Regions from separate parts of the Streptomyces sp. DSM 118878 genome, predicted to be linked through region 2. Evidence: riboswitches for the same ligand, from Rfam matches in the RefSeq annotation. Region 2 holds a riboswitch; the other holds the start of a gene.
What was found. Region 2 has a riboswitch for glycine ahead of gcvP (aminomethyl-transferring glycine dehydrogenase). Riboswitches for the same ligand answer to the same signal wherever they lie in the genome.

Region 1 (3,398 bases), 4.2 Mb from region 2:
CCGACGAAGAGGGTGGGCTCGTCGGTCTCGATGGCCGCCAGGCAGCGGCGGGCGGTGAGCACGACCCCCGTCGCCTCGAACTCCCGCGCGGCGGCGGCCAGGAAGTCCACCGGGTCCTGCTGCCAGTCCGGCTCGTACAGACGGACCCGGCCGCCGGTGGTGGGCCCGTCCAGCGGGGTGCGCCCCGTCCGGCAGAGCTCGGCCACGGCCGGGGGCGGCAGGGGGGCGCCGACGGTGCCGTCCGGGTTCAGCGCGATGCCGAGCTGCGGCGGCAGGCCGCGGGCGAACTCCACCGCGGGCGCCACCGTGCACCCCATGCGGTCGACCGCGTCGCCCAGGGCCTGGCGGAACTGCTGCTCGGAGGTGAAGACGGGGACGTACGCCTGGCCCTCGATCTCCAGGGTCGGCAGGTCGAGGGTGCCGCTGTCGGGGCCGCCGCCGTTCGGCAGCGGGATCCACACCTGGCTGCGGCCGAGCACCTCGATGATGCGGCCACCGGCCGACGCCGGGGCGCCGAGGGAGGCCGCGAGGACCTCCTCCAGTTCGTTGCCCGGCCATCCGACGTACGGGTGTGCCTGTGCCTGCCCCGGAAAATCCATCAGTCCAACCCCTGCTCGCGACCGCTCTGCCTGCGGCTCGACCCTAACGCCGCCGGGCGCCGCCGTGGTCCTCGGAGCCTGTGTCGTGGCCGGGCTATGACACAAGCTCTCAGCGGTCGAAGGCGATCCCCCGCAGCACCCGCGCCGCCGCGCGGTCCATGAGCACCGCGGAGCCGCAGCCGCGCGGCAGCTCGCCCCGCTCGGCGTCGCCGACCAGGCGGCCGATCGTCCTGCGGTGCCGCGCGAACGCGTACCGCGAGACGCCGCGCCCCCGCTCGCGCTGGCCCTCCAGCGCGGTGTCCGCGGGCACGTCGAGGAGGAGCAGGTGCAGCGTCCTGCCGCGCCGCGCCGCCTCGCGGGCCAGCCAGCGGCGCACCCAGGTCTGGGTGCCGCAGTCGTGCACGACGACGCTCACCCCCGAGCGCAGGGTGCGGCGCAGTCCCGCGTAGTGCGCGAGGCGGACGAGGGGGCGGTACACCGCGTACGGGAGGTGACGCGGCATGCGCGCCGCCCAGCGGTCGCGGGTGTCCTGGGAGTCGACACGCGGACCCGTGACGGCCTGCCGCATCAGCGTCGACTTTCCGCCACCGGGCAGCCCGGAGACGACGACCAGGTCGCCCTCGTCGAAGGTGAGGCGGTGCGGGCTGTGTCCCGCCCGCTGCCGCAGGTCCCGGACGACGGCCACCGGAAGCAGCGGTACGCAGCTCTCCCGGGGCGGGGCGGCGGCCTGCCCCGGCAGCGCCACCCCCGTGGTCGTGGCATAGCCACTGGTCCTGCTGCGCACCGTGATCGGCCTCCCCGTAGCTGTCACGTACTGCTTTCCCCGGCAAGTGTAAAGAGAAGGTAATGCGGCACAAGGGTGCCCAGGTCCGAGGTGCCCCAAAAGGGGGCGTCCAGGGCCACGGGTCCCCCTCCCGGGAGTCGCGTGCAATGATGTGCCCGCAACTCCATACCGGCCGTTTGAATCCGCGCGGGAGAGTTCCCAGCAGCCGTCGTACGACGTTGTGCGTATGACGTTCTGGGGCGCCGAAGGAGCAAGTCCCTCCCTTGAATCTCTCAGGCCCCGTACCGCGCGGGCGAGGCACATCTGAAAAGCGGACCGTTTCCACGGTCCCACCCAAGGTGCAAGCCGGACGTCCCGAAGCCGGGACGCTCGCGGCGAACCTCTCAGGTTCCGATGACAGATGGGGAGGATCGACCTCGCCCGTCATGCCCTGGGAGTTCCCTTCATGAGCACTGCCCCCCGCCTCACCGCCCTCGACGCCGTGCATCGCGCGCTCGGCGCGACCATGACCGACTTCGCGGGCTGGGACATGCCGCTGCGGTACGCCAGCGAGCGCGACGAGCACAACGCCGTACGCACCAAGGCCGGCCTCTTCGACCTCTCCCACATGGGCGAGATCACGGTCACGGGACCCGAGGCCGTCGACTTCCTGAACTTCGCGCTGGTCGGCAACATCGGCTCCGTCGGTCTCGGCCGCGCCCGCTACACGATGATCGTCGCCGAGGACGGCGGCATCCTGGACGACCTGATCGTCTACCGCCTCGGCGAGACCGAGTACATGGTCGTCGCCAACGCCTCCAACGCGGGGACCGTCCTGGCCGAGCTGACCGGCCGGGCGGCCGGATTCGACGCCGAGGTCCGCGACGACCACGACGCGTACGCGCTGCTCGCCGTCCAGGGCCCCGAGTCCCCCGGCATCCTGAAGTCCCTGACCGACGCCGACCTCGACGGCCTGAAGTACTACGCGGGCCTGCCCGGCACCGTCGCGGGCGTCCCCGCGCTGATCGCCCGTACGGGTTACACCGGCGAGGACGGCTTCGAGCTCTTCGTCGCCCCCGGTGACGCGGAGAAGCTGTGGGGCGCGCTGATGGAGGCGGGCACGCCGGTCGGCATGGTCCCGGCCGGCCTCTCCTGCCGCGACACCCTGCGCCTCGAAGCGGGCATGCCGCTGTACGGGCACGAGCTGACCGCCGGGCTCACGCCGTTCGACGCCGGTCTCGGCCGGGTCGTGAAGTTCGAGAAGACCTCGCAGTCGGAGAACTTCCTGGGCCGCGCCGCCCTCGCGGCCGCCGCCGAGCGCGCCGAGACCGCCCCGCCGCGCAAGCTGGTCGGTCTGGTCGCCGAGGGCCGCCGGGTGCCGCGCGCGGGCTTCCCCGTGGTCGCCGACGGCAAGGTCATCGGCGAGGTCACCTCCGGCGCCCCGTCGCCGACGCTGGGCAAGCCGATCGCCATGGCGTACGTCGACGCCGGGCACGCCGCCCCCGGGACGCGGGGCGTGGGCGTGGACATCCGCGGCACCCACGAGCCGTACGAGGTCGTGGCTCTGCCGTTCTACAAGCGCCAGAAGTGACACTCGGTGCGCGGGGCCACGGCACCGTAGCGCCGTGAGTGACCCCACGCACACCGTCCCCGTTCCGCAGCACCCATCCGCGTACAGGAGAATTCAGGACATGAGCAACCCCCAGCAGCTGCGTTACAGCAAGGAGCACGAGTGGCTGTCGGCCGCCGAGGAGGGCGTGTCGACCATCGGCATCACGGAGCACGCGGCCAACGCGCTCGGTGACGTCGTCTTCGTGCAGCTTCCGGAGGTCGGTGACACGGTGACCGCGGGCGAGACCTGCGGCGAGCTGGAGTCGACCAAGTCGGTCAGCGACCTCTACTCCCCGGTCAACGGCGAGGTCGTCGCCGCCAACCAGGACGTCGTCGACGACCCCTCGCTGGTCAATTCCGCTCCCTTCGAGGGCGGATGGCTGTTCAAGGTGCGCATCACGGACGAGCCGGACGATCTGCTCTCC
Region 2 (3,398 bases):
GCTGGAGGGAGACCTTGTCGTACCCGGTGACCTCGGCGAGCCGCTCCTCCAGCTCACGGATGAGGGTGAGATAGCCCTGCGCCTGCTCGGCGGGCGCGAAGGGGTGCAGCTGCCCGAACTCGGGCCAGGTGACCGGCTCCATCTCGGTGGTCGCGTTGAGCTTCATGGTGCAGGAGCCCAGCGGGATCATGCCCCGGTCGAGCGCGTAGTCGCGGTCGGCGAGCCTGCGCAGGTAGCGCAGCATCGAGGTCTCGGAGCGGTACTGGTGGAAGACCGGGTGCGCGAGGTAGTCATCGGTGCGCAGCAGGCCCTCGGGCAGCGTGTCGGCGGCGGTGGCGTCGAGCGCGTCCACGTCGGCGTCGACGCCGAAGGCGCCCCACACCGCGCTGAGCTGCCGGCGCGTGGTCGTCTCGTCGCAGGACAGGGAGACGTGGTCGGCGTCGACGAGGTGGATGTTGGCGCCGGCCTCGCGGACGGCGGCGACCAGTTCCGCGGCCTTGCCGGGCGCCCGCACCGTGATCGTGTCGAAGTAGGCGCCGTGGACGACCTCGTAACCGCCGCCGGTGAGCCCGGCGGCGAGCAGCGTGGCATACCGGTGGGTGCGGCGCGCGATGGACTTCAGGCCCTCGGGCCCGTGGTACACGGCGTACATCCCGGCCATGACGGCGAGCAGCACCTGGGCGGTACAGATGTTGCTGGTGGCCTTCTCGCGGCGGATGTGCTGCTCACGGGTCTGGAGCGCGAGCCGGTAGGCCTTGTTGCCGTCGGCGTCGACCGAGACGCCCACCAGACGCCCCGGCAGGCTGCGCGCGAAGTTCTCGCGCACCGCCATGTAACCGGCGTGCGGCCCGCCGAACCCCATGGGGACGCCGAAGCGCTGGGTCGTGCCGACGGCGATGTCGGCGCCCAGCTCGCCGGGCGAGGTGAGCAGCGTCAGGGCGAGCAGGTCGGCGGCGACGGTGACGACCGCGCCGAGCTCGTGCGCCCGGTCGATCAGCGGCTTGATGTCGCGGACGGCACCGGAGGCGCCCGGGTACTGCACCAGCAGACCGACGATGCCGCGCTCGGCGACCTCGGCCGGGATGCCGTCGCTCAGGTCGGCGACGACGATCTCGACGCCGGCCGGCTCGGCGCGCGTCTCGATGACGGCGATGGTCTGCGGCAGCGCGTCCGCGTCGACCACGTACACGCCGTTCTTGACCTTGCCCATGCGCCGCGAGAGGGCCATGGCCTCGGCGGCGGCGGTGCCCTCGTCGAGCAGGGAGGCGCCGGAGGTGGGCAGACCGGTCAGCTCGGCGACCATGGTCTGGAAGTTCAGCAGCGCCTCCAGGCGCCCCTGCGAGATCTCGGGCTGGTACGGCGTGTAGGCGGTGTACCAGGCGGGGTTCTCCATCACGTTCCGCAGGATCACCGGCGGCGTGAACGTCCCGTAGTACCCGAGGCCGATCATGGAGTCCAGGACCTGGTTGCGGTCGGCGAGCGAACGCAGTTCGGCGAGGACCTCGGCCTCGCTGCGGGCGCCGGGCAGGTCGAGCGCCTCGGCGTTCTTGATCACATCCGGCACCGCGGCGGCCGTGAGGTCGTCCAGCGAGCCGTACCCGACCTGGGCGAGCATCTTGGCCTGGGCCGCGGCGTCGGGCCCTATGTGCCGCTGCTCGAAGGGGATGCCCTGCTCCAGTGCGGCGAGCGGGATATGGGTGGCAGTCATTGCGGAGGCCTCCTGGTCTGCACGACCTACGAGGGGTACCTCGGCGCGGGTACCCGGACGGCCTCCCCCTCTGTCATCTCAACCTGAGAGCTTCACCGGCGACACCCTCGACCTGCGAGGACGCCGACCGGCTTTCACCGTCGGTGAGGGAGGATTCCGGGCGTGCCCGCCCGACGCCCGCCCTGCTTTCCAGAGTGACCTCGTCCGTGCGGTACGGGTGCCTGAGAGATTCCGGGGAGGATTTGCTCCTTCGGCGCCTCCGGACCCGCGGTCCGGAGAGCTCTCCCGCACGGGATCAGCAGCCGTCGCCAGCCTACCAGCGAGGACCATGGCCGATCCCTCGAGTGGCCGCCTGCCTCGAAGTGCTCTTTCGTAGTGAGTACGAACGAACAATGATGAGTTGTCCCCATATCCCGGTGTCCGTCACCCCGCGACCAGCTGGAGGGCCCGTGCGAACCGACATCGATCCGCGCAACCTGATCGGCCGCAAGGCGTTCGACCGGAACGGGGCGAAAATCGGCACGATCGACGAGATCTACCTCGACGACGCCACCGGCGCCCCGGAGTGGGCGGCGATACGCACGGGCCTGTTCAGCCGCGACGCCTTCGTCCCGCTGGAGCCGAGCGAACTCGTCGGCGACGGCACCCTCCGCATCCCCTTCGACCGCGCCCTGATCAAGGACGCCCCCGACTTCGGCGTCGGCCGCCACCTCTCCCCGGCGCAGGAGGTCCAGCTCTACCACCACTACGGTCTGGACACGACAGCTCCGCTCGCTCCCCCTGCGGACCTCGATTTCGGCCACGTGGCAGACCAGGACCCGGCCTGACCCGCCCCTCGCGACGAGTCCGCCGGCCGGCCTTCGGCCGTCACCCCCGGTCCAGCGGCGGCCCCCCGTCCACCAGCGGCAGCGGCTCCGCCGGCTCCAGTTTCGGGTCGTCCGTCCTGAACGTGCGCACGCGGCCCGGCTCCGACTGCGGCGTCTCGAAGCGCACCGTCACCCGGCCGAGGCCGCTGCCCTGCACCCAGCCGTGTCCGTACTCGGCGTGCCGCACATCGTGACCGGCCGCCCAGCGGCGCTCCACCGGCGGCTCAGGCGCCTCGGCGGGCTCCGTCTCCGGGCCGAGGACGGCCTCGCCCCGCACCGGCTCCGGCACCTCGTCCGCGGGCTCCGCGACAGCCTCTGCGGCCTGCGCGGCCTCCGCGGCCTGTGCGAAGAGGTCCTCCTGTGTGTAGTCGGCGAGCCCCGTGACGCCCACGCCGAGCAGCCGCACGCCTCCCGTGGTGTCCACGGACTCCAGGAGCCGCGCCGCGGCCTCCCTGACCACCGCGGGGTCGTCCGTGGGCCCGCGCAGCGTCTCGGACCGCGTCAGGGTCGAGAAGTCGAAGCGCCGCACCTTCAGCACGATGGTCCTTCCGGAGTGCCCCGCGGCCCGCAGCCGCTGCACGCACCGGTCGGCGAGCCGCGCGACCTCCGTCCTGACCCGCACCCGGTCGTGGATGTCCACGTCGTACGTGTCCTCGACGCTCACCGACTTGGTGTCCCGCTCGGCCACCACGGGCCGCTCGTCGTGCGCCAGCGCCATCGCGTACAGCGAGACCCCGTGCGCCTTCCCGAGCAGCCGGACGAGCTCGTCCTCCCCGGCCTCCGCGATCTCCTCGACCGTGGTGATCCCGGCCCGCCGCAGATGG

Region 1: it holds a riboswitch for glycine, as region 2 does, so the genes downstream of both, gcvT (glycine cleavage system aminomethyltransferase GcvT) here and gcvP (aminomethyl-transferring glycine dehydrogenase) in region 2, are expected to answer to the same signal.

Annotation. Positions count from the first base shown of each region.
Region 1 is NZ_CP193622.1:6,043,688-6,047,085, reverse strand. Features, by position in the region: gene ACRAKF_RS26975 (enhanced serine sensitivity protein SseB) at 1-599, opposite strand, end outside; gene ACRAKF_RS26970 (AAA family ATPase) at 709-1,389, opposite strand; glycine riboswitch at 1,561-1,680, shown strand; glycine riboswitch at 1,681-1,793, shown strand; gene gcvT (glycine cleavage system aminomethyltransferase GcvT) at 1,829-2,953, shown strand; gene gcvH (glycine cleavage system protein GcvH) at 3,054-3,398, shown strand, end outside.
Region 2 is NZ_CP193622.1:1,794,315-1,797,712, forward strand. Features, by position in the region: gene gcvP (aminomethyl-transferring glycine dehydrogenase) at 1-1,708, opposite strand, end outside; glycine riboswitch at 1,908-2,006, opposite strand; gene ACRAKF_RS07605 (PRC-barrel domain-containing protein) at 2,158-2,535, shown strand; partial or broken gene ACRAKF_RS07610 (DNA polymerase IV) at 2,454-3,398, opposite strand, start outside.